3 regions of the Algoriphagus jejuensis genome follow, and region 1 is predicted to be linked to each of the others. Evidence: riboswitches for the same ligand, from Rfam matches in the RefSeq annotation. Region 1 holds a riboswitch; each other region holds the start of a gene.
What was found. A riboswitch is a leader RNA that binds a small molecule or an ion and turns the genes downstream of it on or off. The one in region 1 is predicted to bind S-adenosylmethionine.
Positions count from the first base shown of each region.

Region 2: linked by a shared signal. The riboswitch ahead of ABD031_RS20350 (trans-sulfuration enzyme family protein) and the one ahead of ABD031_RS00010 (O-acetylhomoserine aminocarboxypropyltransferase/cysteine synthase family protein) in region 1 are both predicted to bind S-adenosylmethionine.
Region 3: linked by a shared signal. The riboswitch ahead of ABD031_RS14960 (homocysteine S-methyltransferase family protein) and the one ahead of ABD031_RS00010 (O-acetylhomoserine aminocarboxypropyltransferase/cysteine synthase family protein) in region 1 are both predicted to bind S-adenosylmethionine.

Region 1 covers NZ_BAAAFI010000001.1:61-7,409, forward strand. The annotation lists gene ABD031_RS00005 (homoserine O-acetyltransferase family protein) at 89-1,138, opposite strand; gene ABD031_RS00010 (O-acetylhomoserine aminocarboxypropyltransferase/cysteine synthase family protein) at 1,147-2,451, opposite strand; SAM riboswitch class I at 2,630-2,740, opposite strand; gene ABD031_RS00015 (carbonic anhydrase) at 2,828-3,469, opposite strand; gene ABD031_RS00020 (SulP family inorganic anion transporter) at 3,466-5,007, opposite strand; gene argH (argininosuccinate lyase) at 5,113-6,447, opposite strand; gene ABD031_RS00030 (M20 family metallo-hydrolase) at 6,459-7,349, opposite strand, start outside.
Region 2 covers NZ_BAAAFI010000048.1:69,532-76,880, reverse strand. The annotation lists gene ABD031_RS20370 (M14 family metallopeptidase) at 1-466, opposite strand, end outside; gene ABD031_RS20365 (ribose-phosphate pyrophosphokinase) at 734-1,660, shown strand; gene ABD031_RS20360 (50S ribosomal protein L25/general stress protein Ctc) at 1,689-2,261, shown strand; gene pth (aminoacyl-tRNA hydrolase) at 2,346-2,906, shown strand; SAM riboswitch class I at 2,968-3,071, shown strand; gene ABD031_RS20350 (trans-sulfuration enzyme family protein) at 3,169-4,338, shown strand; gene ABD031_RS20345 (CBS domain-containing protein) at 4,393-4,851, opposite strand; gene ABD031_RS20340 (FG-GAP repeat domain-containing protein) at 5,162-6,700, opposite strand; gene ABD031_RS20335 (copper homeostasis protein CutC) at 6,708-7,349, opposite strand, start outside.
Region 3 covers NZ_BAAAFI010000037.1:31,612-38,960, reverse strand. The annotation lists gene metH (methionine synthase) at 1-1,969, opposite strand, end outside; gene ABD031_RS14960 (homocysteine S-methyltransferase family protein) at 1,962-3,017, opposite strand; SAM riboswitch class I at 3,081-3,180, opposite strand; gene ABD031_RS14955 (hypothetical protein) at 3,270-4,586, opposite strand; gene ABD031_RS14950 (PAS domain S-box protein) at 4,643-7,349, opposite strand, start outside.

The DNA.
Region 1 (7,349 bases):
ACACAGTTTAATGAACTATCCCGAAGCATAGTTCAAATCCATTTAACATTGAAACCAAAATGGCGGGTTGATACCTGCCATTTTGGTTTCAATTCTCCAGGTAATAAGACTTAAGGAGGTAAGCGAGTTGTTCAAACTCAATCAAAAACGCATCATGGCCTGCGGTCGAGTTGATTTCTTTGTAGGTTCCGCGTTTAGCTTTTTGGCTGATGTATTGGGCTTCCTTAGGAAGAAATAGCAAATCGGAATTCACTCCAATAGCGAGGACTCTCGCCTCAATTGATCCGATAGCTGCGGCGATTCCCCCCCGATTTCTGCCAAGATCATGACTATCCATCGCCTTGGAAAGTGTCCAATAGGAGAGCGCATTAAAGCGATTGGCGAGTTTCTTTCCTTGATATCTCAGATACGAAGCCGCTCGAAATCCGTCCAGTTTTTCGTCATTTTCACTTTGCTTAATCAGTAAGTCATCAGGATGACGATAAGTGAGCATTGCAATTGCGCGCGCAGTTTCCAGCCCCTTGATTCCGGCAAGTTCATGGCATTCGCCCCAGGTCGAATCTGATTCTATGGCCATGCGTTGCGTCTCATTGAATCCGATCACCCATGGTGAACTCTTAGACGTAGAAGCCAAGATCACCGCATTTTTCAATTTTTGACCCAAAGTCACAGCCCACTCCAAGCCGACCTGACCACCAAGGGAACCGCCTATCAGGGTGTGGATTTGATCGATTGCCAATTCAATCCGAAGTCTCTCCAGACTAGCCGCCAAATCCCGTGTGGTGACTTGCGGGAAATTATAGAAATAGGGTTCGCCGTTTGCCGGATTTTCGCTAAAAGGATTGGTAGATCCGTAGCAGCTGCCAAGCAGGTTGGCGCAGATGATAAAGTGGTTGGCTGGATCGAAGAACTTGTCTTCGCCGATCAGTCCATTCCACCATTCTGCCGCATTTGCGTCACCGGTGAGGGCGTGAATGACCCAGATTACATTCGATTTTTCAGAATTCAGTTGCCCATACGTCGTGTAGGCAAGATCAAATTCTCTCAGGACTTCGCCGGATTCCAGATGCAATGGGTCTGTCGAATGGTAAACTTCCTGAGTCATAGTTGGTTCAGCGTATTGGCTTGTCAAATTCATTGGGGTAATTAGATTTTTTCAAATGCTTGCTGCAAATCAGCTTTAATGTCGTCGATGTGTTCGATGCCAAGCGATATTCGGAGCATGGTAGGAGTGACGCCCGCCGCCAGCTGCTCTTCATCGGAAAGCTGCTGATGGGTAGTCGCAGAAGGTTGGATGATCAATGTTTTCGCATCGCCAACATTGGCGAGATGAGAGATGAGATTTAAGTTGTTGATGAAAGCAGAGGTTTGTTCTTTGCTTCCTTTGATCTCAAAACTCAACACTCCACCAAAGCCATTTCTTAGGTATTTTTTACCTAAAGCATGATAAGGAGAGGAGGCGAGACCAGGGTAGTTCACCTTGGAAACCTGCTCGTGGGCATCCAGCCATTTGGCGATTTCCAGTGCATTGTCTACGGTTCTTTGTACGCGGAGCGAAAGTGTTTCAATTCCCTGAAGCAAAAGGAATGAATTGAAAGGGCTGATCGCTGGGCCAAAGTCTCTCAATCCTTCGACTCTGGCTCGGATTGCAAAAGCAACGTTGGGAAGTCCCAACGGATTGTTTTCGCCGAAAACCTCCCAGAAATTCAATCCATGATAGCCCTCGGATGGCTCGGAGAATTGCGGATATTTTCCATTGCCCCAGTTGTAATTTCCTGCATCTACAATCACTCCACCAATGGACGTGCCGTGACCTCCGATCCATTTGGTAGCGGAAGAAACGACGATATTTGCTCCATGGGCGATGGGTTGGCATAGGTAGCCTCCTGCGCCAAAAGTATTGTCTACGACGAGTGGAAGGTCATGTTTTTTCGCGACAGCGGCTATGGCTTCGAAGTCAGGCACGTTGAATTCTGGGTTGCCGATGGTCTCCAGGTAAAGTGCCTTGGTTTTGGAGTCGATGAGTTTTTCAAAAGCGTCGGCTCCATTGCCTTTTGCGAATCGAGCTTCAATCCCCAGTCGCTTAAAGGCGACTTTAAATTGGTTGTAAGTGCCGCCATACAGGAAGTTTGTCGAAACAAAATTGTCGCCAGCCTCCATGATGTTGTTCAGGGCCAAAAACTGAGCGGCCTGTCCTGAGCTGGTAGCTACAGCGGCTACTCCGCCCTCCAATGCAGCAATTCTGTTTTCAAAAACATCCGTCGTCGGATTCATGATCCGTGTGTAGATGTTTCCAAATTCTTTCAATCCAAAGAGATTAGCGCCATGCTCTGCGCTGTTAAAGACGTAGGAGGTCGTTTGGTAAATGGGGACCGCTCTGGCATTGGTGGCGGAGTCTGGAGCTTGTCCGGCGTGAAGCTGGAGTGTTTCAAATCGATAGTTAGTAGACATAAAATTGAGTTTTTTTGGGTTAGAAAAGACAGGAAAGATCCCGGGAATCGAGATCAGTATAGGTTGAATCAGACATAGAAACGTATGATCCGAACATAATAAATCCAAAGTTGGAAAGAGAATTTGGCCAGCGGCCAAAAGAAAAACTGGGAATAAATCGCTCGTGCATCTTGCAAGGAATTTATAGTTCCGAAAGAGAATACCTCAGTCGGCAGGAATTGGCACCTTTCCGCTTCGGAAGGTTGCCAGAGGGTCGTCGAGCCTGTCTCTCGCCTCTTCTGTATAAATCCCCGCACTAAAAGTGAAAGGATGTGCAAAGAAAAACCCGGAAACTGAGAAATCAAAATAGTTGCTCAGGTTCCGGAGAATATTTTAATTATAAATCATCCAGATTGTAGCGGAAGATAGGGTTGACAGTATTCGGATCAGCCTTGATCGTCGTCAGTTCTTTTACTCGTCCGTTGTTGAGTCCGTATACCCAACCGTGGATTTCAGGTGCGCGGCGCTCTTTCCAGGCTTTTTGGATGATGGAAGTTTTGATCAGATCCTCGCATTGCTCCATTACGTTTACCTCCACCAAACGATTGACCTTGTCCACATGATTGTTGATGGAGTCGATTTCAGGTTGGTATATCTTGTAGACCTCCTTGATGTTGCGCAGCCATTTGTTGATCAGCCCATAGCTCTTATTGCTGAGTGCAGCTTCTATCCCGCCACAGCCGTAATGGCCGCAGACGATTACATGGTCTACTTTTAAGATATCGACCGCATATTGTAGGACGGATAGCATGTTGAGATCCGTATGTACCACCATGTTGGCGATATTTCTGTGCACGAAGATCTCGCCGGGGTCGGTTCCTGTGATTTCATTTGCAGGTACGCGGCTGTCGGAGCATCCGATCCATAGGAACTTTGGTTTTTGCTGTCCCGCTAGGCGATTGAAGAAGTCCTTGTCAATTTGAATTTTTTCTTCAGACCAAGCCTTGTTTTGCAATAAAAGTTTTTCGTAGGGGTTCATACTTTTTGCTTCACATTTTTGGAGAATCCTTCTATCACTATTTCGATATCCCTTGAGGGAGCAGTTTCAATAAAATCGTGCAAAAGTTCCTGGATATCGTGGTCAATGAATCTTGCTTTGGTTGCATTGAGGATGACAAAACTTCCCGCTGGGATCGTGGAAAGTTGTTTCATCAACGGGGCTTTATTGAGGAACGAGACATCTTTTTGGAGTTTGAGAAGATAGTTTCCGTTCATTTCAGTAACTACAAGCGAGCGCTGGAAGTTGGTTTTTATTACGAAGAATAAGCCTACGATCATTCCAATCCCTATCCCTATCAGCAAGTCTGTAAACAGAATAGCAATCACAGTTAAGATAAACGGAAGAAATTGATCGAAGCCTTTTTTGTATTCGTTGATAAAAATTGCTGGGTTTGCAAGCTTATATCCGACAAGAAAAAGTACCGCTGCCAGGCAGCTCAAAGGGATTTTGTTTAATACGTTTGGGATAGTCAAAACCAAGATCAGGAGCAAAAATCCATGAAAAATTGCCGACATCTTTGTTCTCGAACCTGAGGAGATATTGGCTGTTGTCCGAACGATCACCACGGTAAGCGGTAGCCCGCCTATTAGACCGGAAAGGAAATTTCCCGTTCCTTGGGCTACTAGTTCCCTGCTCGCAGGAGTATTTCTTTTCTGAGGATCCAGTTTGTCACCTGCTTCGACACTCAACAGTGTTTCGATGCTGGCGATGATTGCCACTGTGAATGCAACCAGCCAAAAACTGTAGTCACCGATCAGGCTGAAATCGGGAAAGGTTAACAGCGAAGGAAGTTCCGAGAGATTCGAAAGCACAGGGATCGACACCAAATGATCCCCTCCGAGTTGCCAGTCAGGATTCCAAAACCGATACGTCTCATTGATCACAATCCCCGCAATCACCGCCCACAGTGGACCGGGAATCACTCCGAAGATTTTGTGGCTTTTTATCCTGGGCTTCTCAAAGAGAATCAAGATTAGCAGCCCGATCAAGACGATGGGTATCGCACCCGGGCTATTGTAAATGAAGGCGTAGTAGATTTCTGTGAATGTATTGTGATCGTCCAACTGCTCAAATGCCATGTCCCCGATATGGTCTTTATCATAGCCAAGCGCATGAGGGATCTGTTTCAGAATCAGAATCAAGCCGATTGCCGTCAGCATCCCTTTAATCACCGAGTGCGGGAAATAGTAACCCAGCACCCCGGCCCGCAAAACTCCCAAAAGTAGTTGGATTAGTCCTGCAGCAACGACCGCTCCGAGAAACAATTGAAAACCGCCAAGACTGGAGATCGAATCCAACACGATCACAGTGAGACCAGCAGCAGGGCCACTGACCGCCACATGGGATCCGGAGATAGAACCGGCCACGATGCCTCCGATAATTCCCGCGATCAAGCCTGCCATCGGCGGTGCACCGCTGGCGACGGCGATCCCTAAGCAAAGTGGTAGAGCTACCAAAAAAACCACCAGGCTGGATTTGAGATCGTATTTTAAATTCTCCCCAAAAAGACCATTCATAGTGCAGAAAATAAGAATAGTACAGCTTGAATAAAAGCAATAGTCTCTAAAAATAAATTTTTGCGAGGAATGTTTCTAAACTTTTGGATGAGTGGGAGAAAAAAATTACCCGATCAAACGCTCATAGGCGCTGTCAATTTTGGAGAAATCAAATGACTGGGTGGCCGCTCTCATCTTGGCTTGGATAGCAGTGGAGCACAGATTTCCGATACTGCCTTCATGCGTATGGTTGAGATGATTCTGATCGGGAGCAAACTGATCTGCTTCGATTTCATAGCCCACTTGCTTGTAGGCATCACGGAAAGGGACACCTTTCAAGACCAGGTCGTTGACGACCTCGACGGAAAACACATGCTTGTAAAATGAGTCCTGCAGGATATTTTGGCGTATTTTGATGGACTTTAGCATAAATGTGCTCATGCCAATGCATGACTTCAGCTTGTCAAAAGCAGGGAAAATCTCCTCTTTCAGCAGCTGCATATCCCGGTGATATCCTGTGCTCATATTTGTCAACAGAAAACTTACCGTAGTCGGAACGCCCTGAATCTGATTGGTTTTCGCTCGGATCAGCTCGAATACATCCGGGTTTTTTTTGTGTGGCATGATGCTGCTGCCGGTTGTCAAATCATCTGGAAAGGAAATAAAAGCGAAATGCTGATTCATAAACAGACAGACATCCGCTGCCATCCTATTCAGCGTTCCTGCGATTCCTGCCATCGCAAAAGCCAAAGTTCGTTCGGTCTTTCCACGGCTGTTTTGGGCATTGACCACGTTGTGGTGCATATCGGCAAAGCCCAGTAGCGATGTGGTCAGGGTGCGATCCAATGGGAAGCTGGAGCCATATCCTGCGGCAGAACCTAACGGATTCTTGTTACTCAAGTCAAATGCAGCTTTGAGCAAACCGAGATCTTCCGTCAAGCCTTCGGCAAAAGAGCCAAACCAAAGCCCAAAGGACGACGGCATCGCCAGTTGGGTATGGGTATAGCCTGGCATCAGGTCATTTTTGTGTTTTTCAGAAAGCTCGATCAGTAGTTCAAAAAGCTCGACTGTTTCCTCGACAAGTTCTTTGATCGCAGCTCTGTAGAACAGCTTCAAATCCACCAGGACCTGATCGTTTCGACTACGTCCGCTGTGTAATTTTTTACCCACCTCACCAAAGCGCTCTGTCAGCAGAAACTCCACCTGTGAATGAACGTCCTCGACACCTGACGCAATGCTGAATTTCCCTTCACTGATTTCGGAATAGATTTCCTTCAACCCCTTCTGCAAGGTCGCGTTGTCCTCTGGCGTGAGCAGGCCGATTTTCTCCAACATGTGTGCATGAGCCATCGATCCCAGGACATCAAACGGCGCCAGAATAATGTCAAACTCAGGGTCTCTACCGATTGTGAACTGTTCTACTTCTTTTTTGCTGCCAGTATCTTTTTGCCAGAGTTTCATAGGGATATGCTTTAGCTGAGTTCAGCGTAGGTGTTGATGATTTTGATATAGCCTTGGATTCCGGCTTTGATTTCTTCCACGAAGATGAACTCATCTGCGGAATGAGATCGAGCGGAGTCACCGGGGCCGATTTTGACAGAGGGCCAAGGAATCAGTGCTTGGTCAGAGAGGGTAGGGCTACCGAATTTCTCAAGTTTCAGTTTGGCAGCGACCCGATACATCAGGTGCCCATCCGGAAGGTGAGAGGATTGCAATCGCATAGATCGAGGCGTAAGTTCCGCCTTCAGGTTTGATTTTAATTCCTGAAAAGCTTCCTCCAAAGTATATGCATCCGTCACTCTGACATCCAAGGTGTATTCACAAAGATCCGGCACTACATTGTGTTGGTGTCCAGCTTTGATTACGGTAGCTGTGACCTTTGTTCTGCCAAGGAAGGGCGAAGATTTGAAAAATGAAAAATTCCTGATTTCGTCCAAGTCATCCATCGCAAGGTAAATTGCATTGACGCCCTCCTCTCTAGCCGCATGACCGGCTTTGCCGTGGATTTTTGCGTCAATGACCAAAAGTCCTTTTTCAGCAACAGCCAGGCGCATCTGGGTGGGTTCGCCAACGATGGCAATCTCCGCCTCGGGAAGTTTTGAAATGATCGAGGAAATACCTTTTGCCCCGGATATCTCTTCCTCCGCCGAGGCTATCATTAACAGATTGAAGGGGAGGGGTTTGCCGATAAAATGGCAAAAGGTTGCGATCAAACTTACCAGAGGCCCGCCGGCGTCGTTGCTTCCCAAGCCGAAAAGCTTTCCATCCTTTACTATTGGCGTGAATGGATTGAGGGTGTAACCATTGTTTGGTTTCACAGTGTCGTGATGGGAGTTGAGCCACACGGTCGGCAAGGCAGGATT
Region 2 (7,349 bases), on a different contig from region 1:
CAAGGATCTTCAGCGTCTCCTCATCATTTCTTGAAGCCAGCGTATAAAGGGTCTCGATTAACTGTTGCGCACCTACCACCTCGCTGGCGTGCAGGCCACCATCGATCCAGACGACCGGTTTCCCTTCTTTAGAAAGCGCTTTTGCTTCTTCGGGAGTGAGCTCTGCACGGCCGAGTTTCTGGGAGATTTCTTTGTACTTCTCCAGCTGCGCAAAATTCTCAGGAGCGGTGATAATCAGCATTGGCTGCTCTCTACCAAACTCCGTCTTTCCGATGCTGGTGTAGCGTACCCGATCGGATGCGGCATCTACTTTTTGGAAATAGGCTTCAGTTTGTGAAAAATTAGCGAGCATGTACGGATCGCCGATGTCAAACCCAAAATGCGATTTTGGAGTCGGAATGGATTGGGCATCTGCCGCAAAGGGCAATATCCCAAGGAAGAGGACTAAGCATAAAATTCTTTTCATGAGGTCGGGGTTAATACCAGTTCCCGGTAAAAATAAACCATCTACTAGGTAATCAGCGACAAACACCCCCTTAAACTCCAAAAATTACAGGATCGGTAAGTTGACAGGAAAATCGCGGAAGTCAAGACACAAACTGTTTGCGATCGATTTCAAAATTCTCGCATTATTGCTTGGATGAAATGCCCTGCTTCTAGCCCATCCGTCAAAAATCCTTACTTTTGCCATCGATTCCATTCTTTTCTCCAACCTCCAAAAAACCAATCCACCATGTCTGAGGTCAAAATATTTGCAGGTACAAACAGCCTCCACCTGGCAGAAAATATCGCCAAAAGCTACGGCAAGAAGCTCGGCGATTTGACCATGTCCAAATTCAGCGACGGAGAAATGTCCCCGAGTTTCGATGAGTCAATTAGAGGCTGCACTGTATTCATCATCCAAAGCACCAACCCCCCAAGTGACCATATTATGGAGCTTTGTCTGATGATCGATGCGGCGAAGCGCGCCAGCGCATACAAAGTCTGCGCAGTCATCCCCTATTTTGGCTATGCCCGCCAAGATCGAAAGGATCGACCTAGAGTATCCATTGCCGCGAAGTTGATCGCGAATATGATCACCTCAGCCGGTGCAGATCGGATCATGACCTGTGACCTGCATGCCGGACAGATTCAGGGTTTTTTTGACATCCCTTTGGATCACTTGAATGGATCAGCTATCTTTGCACCCTATTTGGAAACGCTCAGCTTGCCAAACTTGATTTTTGCTGCTCCAGACATGGGGGGCGTAGGTCGAGCAAGGTCATTTGCAAAGCATTTTGAAGTAGAAATGGTCGTCTGTGATAAGCATAGAAAAAGGGCCAACGAGATCGCATCCATGCAGGTAATCGGAGATGTGGAAGGGAAGGATGTGATACTTGTGGATGATTTGGTCGACACCGCCGGGACACTTTGCAAAGCTGCCCAAATCATCATGGAGAAGGGAGCCACCTCAGTCAGAGCCATAGTCACGCACGGAGTGCTCTCTGGAAAGGCCTACGAAAATATTGAAAATTCCGTTTTGGAAGAGTTGGTCGTCACTGACACCATTTCTCCCAAGATGGCGTCTCCTAAAATTAAAGTACTGAGTGTGGCGGAATTGTTTGGAAAAGCCATCCATGCAGTGACGGGCAACACCTCAATCAGTGCTCTCTTTATTTAAAAGAAACCATTTTAAAATACAAATACTTATGAAAACACTAGAGGTTATAGGGTTTAAAAGAGCAAATCTCGACGGTGCCGCTTTGAACGAAATCAGAGACGCAGCCAATGTTCCCTGCGTAGTTTATGGACCAGGTATCCCTGAGCAAGTTCATTTCTATTCTCCAGCGATCCTTTTCCGTGACTTGATCTACACTCCAGACGTTCACTTGGTTGAGCTGAACATTGAAGGAACGATCATCAAAGCCGTTTTAAAGGACGCACAATTTCACCCGGTAAGCGAGACTTTGCTTCACGCAGATTTCATGGCTTACACGGAAGACAGACCGATCAAATTCGAAATTCCTGTGAAAATCGAAGGCAGTTCTCCAGGTATTGCAAAAGGTGGAAAGCTGGAGTTCAAAACCAGAAAATTAAAAGTAAAAGGTACAGCAGGAAATCTTCCTGACTACATCTCTGTAAATATCTCTGATTTGGACTTGGGCAAATCATTCAAAGTTAGCGAGTTGCAAGTAGAAGGATTTGAAATCCTGACTTCGCCAAACGTATCCATCGTGACTGTTGGTATTCCAAGAGCACTTAGAGGCAAGAAAGCAGAATAATTCAACGCTTGTTGATTTTACAAATCCTGTCCCTCACCGGACAGGATTTTTTTTTTAATTTCAAAGCACTGAAAAGTATCACACATGAAATACCTGATCGTGGGACTGGGCAATATCGGCCCGGAATACGAACTCACCAGACACAACATCGGCTTCCTCACCATCGATCGACTTGCCGACAAGGCTGGCACCACTTGGAAAAGTGACCGGCTGGTCTTCAAATCCGAGATGAAACACAAAGGCCGGACATTACACCTGATTAAGCCGACTACCTACATGAACCTCAGCGGAAAAGCCGTCAATTATTGGATGAAAGAGCTGGGAATCACTAAGGAAAATGTTTTGGTATTGGTAGACGATGTCGCAATCCCATTTGGCAAACTGCGTATGCGGGTCAAAGGCAGTGCAGCCGGTCACAATGGCCTGAAAAACATCGAAGAACTCACCGGCGGACAGGATTACCCCCGACTTCGGATGGGTATTGGAGATGATTTTCCGAAAGGACGACAGATCGACTTTGTGTTGGGGAGGTTTACAAAACAAGAGTTTGATGAACTTCCGGAGATCATGGACAAGGCGATCGAGATGGTTTTCGGCTTTTGCACCATCGGAATTGCTCAGACGATGACACAATTCAACGATTGATTGCAGACGGGATTTGGAAATAACCAATTCTCGCTTTTTATTTGCAGCACTTCAGGAGACTGATTTATAAAGAAGAGGCGAGAGAATAGGCTCGATGACCCTCTGGCAACCATCCCTGCCAAGGCGAAAGGTGCCAAGTCCTACCCTTTGCGGGAACTATAAATTGGCGTATTAACTACTGCCTCAATTCTGGTTCGGATTCTGCCTCTGGGAAAATTCTTTTTCAATCCTGGACAACAACCGTATTCAAAACTCCCAGACTATGAGTCATTTCGAAACCGATGCTATCCGTATCCAAAGCCGATCCGATCAGCGAGAGCATTCCTCTTCCATCTGCCTGACCTCCAGTTTCACCTTCGAATCTGCGGAAGAAGCACGAGCGATGTTTGCTGAGGAAATCCCCGGAAATATCTATTCTCGCTACGCCAACCCCAATTCCACGGATCTGATTGAAAAAGTCTGTGCAGCAGAAGGCACCGAAGACGGGATTGCCACCGCTTCGGGAATGGCGGCGATGTTCTCCAGCATGGCATCGCTACTTCAGCAGGGCGATCATGTATTGGCTGCGCGATCCCTATTTGGCTCCACGCATCAGCTGCTGACTCGGGTATTCCCGAAGTGGGGCATCACTTCGACCTATGGTGATATCTCCGATTGCCAAAACTGGGAGAAGCTCGTGCAGCCCAACACCAAGATGCTCTTTATCGAAACTCCGTCTAATCCTGGCCTGGAAATCATCGATCTGGAGTGGGCGGGAAAATTCGCCGCAGCGCATAACCTCATCCTCGTGGTGGACAACTGCTTTGCGACTCCCTATCTTCAGCAACCAGCAAAATGGGGAGCACACATCGTCGCCCATAGCGCAACAAAATTTATTGATGGTCAGGGAAGAGTGATCGGAGGTTTGATCTTGGGAAAAAAAGAACTGATCAAGGAAGTGCAGTTTTTCACCCGCCATACCGGACCCTCGCTATCGCCTTTCAACGCTTGGGTTTTGTCAAAAAGTATGGAAACACTGGCTGTCCGTATGGACCGTCACTGCGAAAATGCACTTAAGATTGCAACCTATTTCGAAGGAAATTCAGAGCTCGAAGCAGTGAAATACCCCTTTCTCAAATCACACCCGCAACATACACTTGCTTTGAAGCAGATGAAAGCCGGCGGGGGCATCATCACCCTGACGCTGAAAGGCGGCGGAGAAAGAGCACAGCGATTCATCGATCAACTGCAGATGGTTTCGATCACTCCAAATCTCGGTGATGCCCGCAGCATCGTCACCCACCCAGCGTCGACCACCCACAGCAAACTCACTCCTGAGGAGCGTGCCAGCGTGGGAATATCTGATGGCTTGATCCGACTGTCCGTCGGACTGGAACACAACGAGGACATCATCAAGGATGTGGAGCGCGCAATCGAAAAGTCCAAGTACTAGAATCTTAGACGATAAAAAATCAAAAGGGCCCGAAATTTCGAGCCTTTTTAGATTTTACCAGGTGGTATGTTTGAGTTTCGGAAAAGCCCGGATCACGTCGCTGAGACTGATCTGCCCCACTAGGTGACCATCTTTCAAAACCGGAAAACGTCTAATTTTGTGTTCGAGAAACTTTTGCGCAGCATCAAAAAGTGACAAATCCGGCGACACCGTGATTACTTCAGTACTCATGTGTTCTTTGACTTTGGCCGGAAACCGGATCGTGTTCGTATACTTCCCACGGATGATCTCGGCCAGACAATCCCATTCCGAAATGATCCCAACCAGTCCGCCGGCTTCGTCTACCACGGGACCGCCCGAGATTTTCCGTTGAGTCATCAGCTCCAACACTTGGTCTATCGAATCCTCCAATTTGAAAGTAACCAAACTCGTGGTCATATGGTCTCTGACCAAAATCTGTTGGATCGGGGTCTTTGGCTCCACCACTCGAACCCCTTGAAAACTTTTTACCATAGCATGTTATTTTAAGGAATGATAATAAGATACTGATTTCTAAAGACAAGAGAAATAATATCGTGAAAAATTAACCGTTTATTGGTTTTTATTTCGAACACTAATGAAATAGCAAACTATTATATGCGTATTTATATCAATCCGTGAATATGCTGAATCCTGCCAATAGTAGAATTAGTTCGGGGAACTGTCAATCACATAAACACTGAAATTTGAAAGTTAGAAAACGAAAGGTGAAGGGTCGAGCGGTTTAGGTCTTTGCTGCAGTAGAATAACCAGTTCAAAAAAAATGATTCAAACCAATTGACCGCTAATTCAACTTGTTTCTCAAAACAACAAAAGGTGTCCATTTTTCCGTTGGCATTCTATACAGTTGGTCAAATTCAAATGAACCCACCACGATATCCAAGTCGCCATCCAGATCCAAGTCGCCTTTGGAAACGGTCAACCAATGTAAATCGGGGACGCTGGCCAAAACGTAAGGTTCAAATTTCCCCTTCGTCGCTTGCTGAAAATAGATCAGATCCTGCCTTGGGTTTTGATTCTTCTCCGGAAAAAAGGCAATCGCAATCAAGTCGGTTTTCCCGTCCTGATCAAAATCTCCGACTTCCATTCCGCTTGCTCCATGCATGGGGTAGAACCATTTTTCCTCAAAGCTCCCAGACCCGTCATGCTCAAAAATCCGCACACCGTGATAATTTTTCAAGATCTGAGATAGATCTGCATTATCGCCATTGACCAAAACCAAATCCGGAATGCCGTCGCCAGTCATGTCTGCGTATCGGAAATCACTCGAGCCAAACGCCGGCTGAAATGCAAGCAGTGTCCTTTCCCGGAATTGACCTTCGCCTTGGTTTTCAAAAAACAAAACCGCTTCTCTCGCCTGAGTCATCAGCGCGAGAATATCCATATCTCCATCCTGATCAAAGTCCACCGCAATAGACCTTCTGGCGCCTGGATCTTGCTTCAAAATTTTCTCGGTAAAACCCATCGAGTCAGAAAGGTAAAGGCTCAATTTCCCCAGGTGATTTCCAAAATGACTGATCAAATGATCTTCTTTTCCATCACCATTCCAATCTGCAAATTCGACATGGACGGGCCGCATGAGCTTTTCTCCCATCGATTTTACAGACATGGTCTGCCCGGATTTAGAATACTTCTCCAATGCGCCTAAGGAATCATTGGCGGGATCCATGAGTCCCATCGAAAGCAAGTCAAATGACTCGTCCGATCTCCATTTAACCTCCACCGGCGCAACCGGGGTCGCAATCGAATCGAGTTGACCAAACTTATTTTTGGAATCCAAGACAAAAAGCGACCGAAACCGATGTCCTGCCCAAAGGTGCCCGGTCTGAGGATGTACCCTCAGCATCGTCGTCAGATTGGAACGCACCATCGAAAAACCCGGCACTTCGAGTTCGAATCCAGGAATACCGATTTTGGGACTTGCCTTTTCGATCTGAGGAAGTGGTTGTTCAGGAGCATTGTCGAGGTAGTAGGTTAGTAGTTTATTCCAGTTTTCCCGGGTGATCATTGGGCCTTTGGAATAAATCCCTTCCGGCACCCCATCGTCCTGAGGCAGAACCGTTCCAAAATCCTCCTCCAGGTACAGCCCCATCCTCTTGCGCATATCGGGCAGCACCTTGGTTTCCCAAGTCATTTTGTCCAAAATCTCTGGCTCGGGCTTTAGGTGACAGGCAGCGCAGTAGCCATTAGCCAATTGCTCACCGGAAAGATCCAACTCCGAATTGGCCAACTGCTGCAAACTCAGCGGCGGCTGCTTCCGCTCGGATATCTGCCCGCAACCCAACACCAACAAACCCAAAAGACAACCTAAATACTTCCGCATCCCGATATTACAATACTGCTTTGAACTGCTTTACAAGTTCCTGATCCACGCCGAAATGTTGGGAAAAATCCAGGGGCGCGCCAGAAAATGAAAGATCAGGATTGATAAACTGATTGGGAGAGGACTTGGCCAACTTGCAGGATGCGTGAACTTCGCGCAGCAATCCGCTCTGCTTCAAGACAGGAATGTGTTCCGCCTTTGTGCCACCGCCAGGCATGATGACAATCTGATCACCGGCTTTCTGAAGTAAATCCTGAATTACAGGAAGTCCCTCAGTCAATGAATTTTTCCCACCGGAAGTCAAGATCCGCCGAAAACCCAAATGGATGATCCGTTTAAGCGAATCGTCCAAATCCGATGAGGCATCAAATGCACGGTGAAAGGTGCACGGCTTGTCTCCCACTGCTCGTAATAGCAGCTGGCAGGCGGTTTCATTGACCTTGCCTTTTTCATCCAAAACCCCAAAAACAAAGCCGTCTGCCCCCAGCTCATTCAACAACTGAATGTCCTGCTTCATGACGATCAGTTCCTTTTGGGAATAGACAAAATCTCCACCCCGAGGCCGGATCATGACAAAGACAGGAATATCAACCTCGCTTTTCAAAAATCGCAGCATCCCAGCACTGGGAGTTTCTCCACCTTCGGGAAA
Region 3 (7,349 bases), on a different contig from region 1:
ATTTCTCCGAAATCATTTGATCTAGCATTTCCTGAGCGTCGGAAAAAAGCTTCTTTGCTTCCTGTCCCACAATCGGATCTTCCAAGATTTTCGGGTATCTCCCACTTAGCATCCAGGTGCTGAAGAAGGGAGTCCAGTCGATGTACTTTCTCAGTACAGCAAGGTCGAGATCTTCCAAAGTCGTCCTACCGAGCACTTTGGGCTTCACTGGTACAAATGAACTCCAGTCAATTTCTACCGGATTTGCCTGGGCTTCTTGATAGCTGACCATTTGCTTCAACGACTGCTTCGCCTCGTGCTCCACCCGCAATTGCCGGTAAGCCTCCTTGAGTTGAATCCGGTAGCTTTCTCTCGTCTCTTCAGAAATCGCCTCTCCGGCTATCGGCACCGACTTACTCGCGTCCGTCACATGGACGACTGTACCAGAATAGACGGGATCGATCTTCACCGCCGTGTGGATTCTTGAAGTAGTTGCACCACCGATCAGCAAAGGAATCTTGACGCCTTGACGCTCCATTTCGGAAGCGACGTTGACCATTTCGTCCAGAGAAGGCGTGATCAAGCCGCTCAGTCCGATGATATCTACCTTATTTTTGATGGCCTCGTCGATGATCTTTTGAGCATCCACCATCACTCCCAGATCGATGATCAGGTAGCTGTTGCAAGCCAAGACGACTCCGACAATGTTTTTTCCAATATCGTGTACATCTCCTTTGACAGTCGCGAGAAGTATTTTCTTTAAAGTAGTCACCTGCCCCTCTTCGGGCAATGGCATAAACGGCTCCAGATAGGCCACCGCTTTTTTCATCACTCGGGCGGATTTCACGACCTGAGGAAGAAACATTTTCCCTTCTCCAAAAAGATCCCCCACCACGTTCATCCCGTCCATCAGCGGGCCTTCAATGACTTTTAGCGGATTGCTGAGTTCGAGACGCGCAGCTTCAGTGTCTTCGACGATGAAGTCCAAGATCCCTTTGACCAAGGCATGCTCGATGCGTTTTGCAACGGGATCAGTTCTCCACGCTTCGTTGACCACTTCCTTTTTTCCTGCGGCTTTTACTGTCTCGGCAAAGTCCAACAGCCGCTCAGTGGCGTCCTCTCTCCGATCAAAAAGCACATCTTCGACTCGCTCCAAGAGGTCTTTTGGGATATCGTCGTACACTTCCAACATCGTCGGATTGACGATGCCCATGTCCATGCCGTGATGTATGGCATGATAAAGGAATGCGGCATGCATGGCTTCTCTCATCCGATCATTTCCACGAAATGAAAAGGACATATTGCTGACTCCACCACTGACTTTTGCCCCGGGAAGATTTTCTTTGATCCACTTGGTACCGTTGAAAAAGTCAAGCGCATTCTTGCGGTGCTCCTCCATTCCTGTGGCAACCGGAAAGATATTTGGATCGAAGATGATGTCTTGAGGATTGAATTTGACCTGATCGACGAGAATTCGATAGCTTCTTTCGCAGATCTCGACTCGCCGATCATAGGTGTCTGCCTGCCCTTTTTCGTCAAAAGCCATGACCACGATCGCCGCGCCGAACTTCTTGACGGTCTTGGCCTGGTGTATAAATTCCGCCTCACCATTCTTTAGTGAAATTGAATTAACGATCCCTTTTCCCTGCACGCACTTCAAACCAGCCAAGATGATACTCCATTTTGAGCTGTCGATCATAATCGGAATGCGGCTGATCTCCGGTTCGGAAGCGATTAGGTTCAAGAATTTGACCATGGCAAATTCCCCGTCTAACATCCCTTCGTCCATGCAGACATCCAAAACCTGCGCACCGCCACGCACCTGATCGAGGGCGATTTCGAGTGCGTCGTCGTATTGGCCATTCAGGATCAGCCGGGCAAATTTCCTCGAACCTGTAATATTAGTCCGCTCGCCGATGTTGACAAAATTGATATTCGGGGTAAAAACCAGGGGCTCCAAGCCCGCCAGTTTCATGTAGTTCTTAGACATTGCTTTCCTCCTCTTCCGTTACGTCTTCGATGATTCTTGGCTTATATTCAGCGGCCATCTTGGCCAAAGCCGAAATGTGATCCGGCGTGGTGCCACAGCATCCGCCCAAAATATTCAGCATTCCTTCTTTCAAAAAGTCTCTGACCTGATCCGCCATCTCATTGGCACCCTGATCGTACAGTCCAAACTCATTTGGCAAGCCCGCATTTGGGTAGGCTGACACGTAAAACGGTGCTTTTTGCGCCAGCACCTTGAGATAGGGACGTAATTCTTTGGCACCCAAAGCACAATTCAATCCTACGGAAAGCAAAGGAACGTGGGAGACTGAGATCAGAAATGCCTCGGTCGTCTGACCAGACAGCGTGCGGCCTGAAGCATCCGTAATCGTACCAGAAATCATGATCGGAATCCCTCCGTCTTTTGGATCTAGCGGAATGTTCCGCTCTTCATAGACTTCCTGCACAGCGTACAAGGCCGCTTTTGCGTTAAGTGTATCGAAAATTGTCTCGATCAGGATGATGTCCGAACCACCATCGAGCAATCCTCTTACCTGTTCAGCATAGGCTTCCGCCAATTGATCAAAGGTTATTGCACGATAGCCGGGGTCGTTGACATCCGGAGAAAGTGAAGCCGTTCTGTTGGTTGGTCCTACAGCACCGGCTACGAAACGCGGTTTATGGGGTTCATTTGCAGAAAATTCATCCGCCACCTCCCGCGCGAGCTTCGCCGACTCAAAATTGATCAGATAAGCCAAGTGAGAAAGCTCGTAATCAGCCTGCGCGATCGTGGTTCCGGAGAAGGTGTTGGTTTCGATGATATCCGCCCCGGCTGCAAGGTATTCCCTGTGGATCTGTCGGATAATATCCGGCCGACTCAGGGAAAGGAGGTCATTGTTACCTTTGAGAGATTTAGGATGATTTTTCAACTCCGGTGTGCGAAAATCCTCCTCGATCAGCGTGTATCGTTGAATCATGGTTCCCATCGCTCCATCGAGGATCAACACTCGGTTTTGAATGGCTTGAAGGAGGGTTTCCGTTCTGTTTTGCATCGTATTCTAATAAGTTCAAAAAGCCAATCGAGCAAAACACGGAGAAAAGTACTTGTACTTGTCCGCTCATCTATTTCCGGCATTCCCGGAATGGGAGTTAGCACCTTGGTTGCAGGTTGCTAAGACGTCGTAGGGCCCTTCCCTCGGTCTTTCTCGATAAGCTTCACAAAGGTAATAGCATTTCGCTAAAAAAGCAGTAGAATTAATTCAATTCCTTGAGTTTTGTGCCTCTCATCATCCAAATTCAGAAACTCAGGGGCGGATTCCCACGCTAAAGCCGAGCATCGGCCCACTCAGATACTTTACCATCCCCAGCTCTCCAAGGCGGTAATTTCCGATTGCAAGCTCATATCCGGCGGAAGCGCTCAGCACCAAATCAAAAAACTTTCGGCTGGTCATCGGTATCCCGTATTCTACCAATACCTCGGGTTTAGCCATCAGCCCCGAACTCTTCAAATAGCCATCAAAATACCGCTGCTCAAACAACTCTGGAAAATCTGGCTTCTCATTTTGACTGAGAGTGTACCGGATATTCCCATAACCAAAACCTCCCATCGCACCCACAGCGAGGTTTTTGAACTGAAAAAACTTCATCCCCGCATTTGCATAGACTCTCAGGCTGTTTAGGGATTGATGCTGACTATCGGATGCTGGCCCTTTCATTGCCGAGTTGAATACGTCAACCCCGTACAAAAGCCCCTCTGTTTCGCCCAGGATTCTCAGTCCCCAATTAGAAGGAGTGCCCTCTAAAGGCTGGAAACCGTTCTTAACCAATTCGGTGTTGAGGGCGTCTGGCTTGCTGAAATGGACCCCGCGAATGAGTGAGACCCCTATGGAGGCATCTTTGTAGAAGAAATTGCGGTCCGGTAGCGAAATTCCGGCACCGACCCTCACGAATGCGCCCGCTTGGGTATTATTGAAGGAATAGCCATTCATTTCCCATCTTCCTTCAAAAGGACTAAAGGAATACCCGACTTTGGCCAAGGCCTGAATAGCTTCTTTTCTCCCCGGTAAATCAAAATCGTAGGTCAGCTGAAAACCGATTTCGGTCAGAAAATCGCCGAAATACTGGGTTCCTTTTTGAATATTATTTTCCCGCAATACAAAACCTTCCTCTGGATTTAAGAGGAACGACTCAAGGTTTTGAGTTTGGTCTTTAGGAAGCATTTCAAAATTCAGATAGCCCACACCGATAGACATGTAATGAATGAGCTGGAATCTACCCTCCTCGGTTAACGCGTAGCCCACATTGAGCAATGCACGTGAAGTTCGGTACCTAATCTCAAACTCGTCAAAACTACTGGACTTACTTTGATGCTGTGAAAGCTCAAATCCAACGATGAAATCGTTGATTCTGGCCTGATATCCCAGTCCATAGGAACGATATCGGTTTCGCAGCGGCGAAAGGCCTCTATCTGCGAGCATCTCATTAAACTCTCGGAGCTTGGCACCGGATATACCGGTAAACGCATAAAATGAAGAACGTTTGTTGACAATCCCCTGAGCCGACAGAAAATTGGGAAGGATTAGGAGGGAAATAAAAAGCAGTAGCCTTTGGAAAGGATTCATGAATGCGGATTTGAGCACAGGCTGAAATATTCAGCTGCCACTAGGCAAAATTAATGCTAAACCCCGTTTCTATTTTGATCTTTTGGATTGAGATGCTTTAAAATTTTCTCAAAAAGAATTTCTGGGGTAAATGGCTTGGGTACAAAATCGTCCATTCCGCTGATTCTCATCTCCTCTTTTACTTCGTGAATTGAGGCGGCGGTCAGAGCCAGAATAGGGATTTTTTGCTTTTCGACGTCCTCAAGGCCGCGGATAGTTCTGGACACCGCAAACCCATCTAGCTCCGGCATCTGGAGATCCAGCAGGATCAAATCAAAATCTCCCGCCTTGAACTTCTCCAAAGCATCTCTCCCATCCGAGGCGATGACCAAATTACCGACGTTCCATTTGGTCAGGAACTTTCGGATTAAAATTTGATTGACCACGTTGTCTTCGGCCACTAAAACCGAGGCGTTTTTCAAAAAATTTTGATTGGAAATATGTATGGCCTTTTCTGTTTCAATTTTTTGCAGGTCGACAAATTCAAAAGGAACAGTAAATTCGAAAATACTCCCTCCGTTTTTGCGTGCAGCGACCTCGATCTCCCCACCAAATAATTCTACCAAACGCTTGACTATCGCCAATCCAAGGCCGGTGCCTCCATATTTTCGACTAGTGGATGAGGATGCCTGCGTAAAAGCTTCAAAAACAGTCTTCCTTTTCGATTCGGGTATTCCAATACCTGAATCCTCAAACACGAATCTGATATCCGTCTGATTTCCCTGCGTGTACTCTCTCGAAATTGTAATCTTGACAAACCCCTTCTCGGTAAATTTGATCGCATTAGACACTAGGTTGTTGACGATCTGACCCATGCGGAGGGAATCACCGATTAAGGTAGCGGGAATGGCTTCATCGATTTCACAGGTAATTTTGAGCGACTTTTCGTGGGCTTGATAGCTGTGGGAGTGGACGATTCGGTGGATCACATTCCTCAGATCAAAAGGCGCCTCTTCCAATTCTACTTTTCCAGAGTCAATCTTATTGAAATCCAGAATATCGTTTATCAAAGCCATGAGGTTTTCAGCAGAGAACTGGAGTGTTTTAAGGTTTTCGAGCTGATCTGGTCGAGGCTCCTCTTCCATGAGCAGGTGGGCTAGACCTATGACCGCATTCATCGGAGTTCGGATTTCATGACTCATCACCGAAAGAAACTGCGACTTGATCTGGGAGGCTTGCTCAGCCCGCTCTTTGGCCAATACGAGCTCACGTTGCGTCTCCTTGAGCGTGGAAATATCACGGGCAATACCCGTATAGTACCGATGTATTCCTTCCTTGTCTTCAATGAGTTTTCCGTTGGAATTAAAAACCCTGTACATACCATTCATATGCTTCAGCCGATATTCGAGAAACTGATGTTGGGCAAGAAAATCACTGGTCTCATCCACCAACACCTTAAAGACACCCAGGTCATCCGGATGAAGGAACTCAAAAATACTTCGCCCAATAACGTCCTCCGAGTTGTACCCAAGAAATTGGACAATGTTGGGCGACACATAGTTCAGGATAAATGCCTCCGTCAGGGAAAAGATGATTTCGGTGGATTCCTCGACCAACCTCCGATACTTCTCCTCCGATTGCTGAAGATCCAACTTTGCTTGGTATTCGTCCTGTACATCTTTGACAATACTTAGCGCGTAGACAACTTCGTCTTCGATCACAATCGGCCGGATTGACTGATGGTAATGGCGTCCGTTCAGTTTAAATACTGTCTCTATGATCTCCCGGCTGTCGAATACTCTGCTTATTATTTCATTGATCTGCTCAAAGGGAGTTAGCTGAAGGTCTTTGAGTGATTTACCTTCAAAATCCTCTCTACTCAATCCCCACTTGGCAAAATTTGTTCCTTCGGCTAACGTATAGATACGGGCAGTGTCGATAAGAAAAATGTTGGTATCAGGGATGTTTGCCGCCAAAACACGATACTGTCTATCACGCTGACTTTGGATGCTTTCCAGATTTTTTCTATCCGAAATATCTTGAAAAAGGCCCTCATGCAATAAAATCCTTCCGGTATCGGCCAGCACGTCTTGGGTTCGATCCTCCACCCAGAAGTATTCACCTGAGGCGGATCTGATGCGATACTCACCTGAGAAAGCTGGCACACCCGCCGCTATTCTGGACGTGGCCGCATTGTTTTGGATCATTTGGGCATCAGTTGGATGCAGCAATTCAAAAAAGGACACCTGGCGTTCCATCAAATCTGCAGCATCGTAACCGAACCTATTTATGTTTTCTGAGATGTAGTTGATTTTGAACTTGTCATTGGGATCAACTCTAAACAGAACCGCCGGGCTGCTCTCGACAATCAATTTTGCACTTTTTGCGATTTCTTCTGACTTATACTTTTCTTCCAAGCCGCGTAAGATGAAGGAGTAGCCAACCTTCTCTGTCCCTTCCGCATGGATTGCCTGGATCGAAATTTCATAGGGAGAGGCGTCTTTCATTCGGGTTTTGACGTGACGCTCAGATTTCCACTCCTCGCCGACTTTCAGGTTGGATGTGATCTTAATCAGATCCTCGTTTTTTTCCCAGACCACAGCTAGCAAGTCACCCAGGTTGCCCTCAAAGTCTCTGGAGATATTTTCACAGCACAGCTGCACACTCGCCTCATTTTGATAGATGACCTCAAATTTCAGATTTGTCACCAAAATGGGATCATTCACCTGAGCTAAAATCTGGGACTGCAGCCGGAGGTAACTATCTGAGGCTCTTTTATGTGAA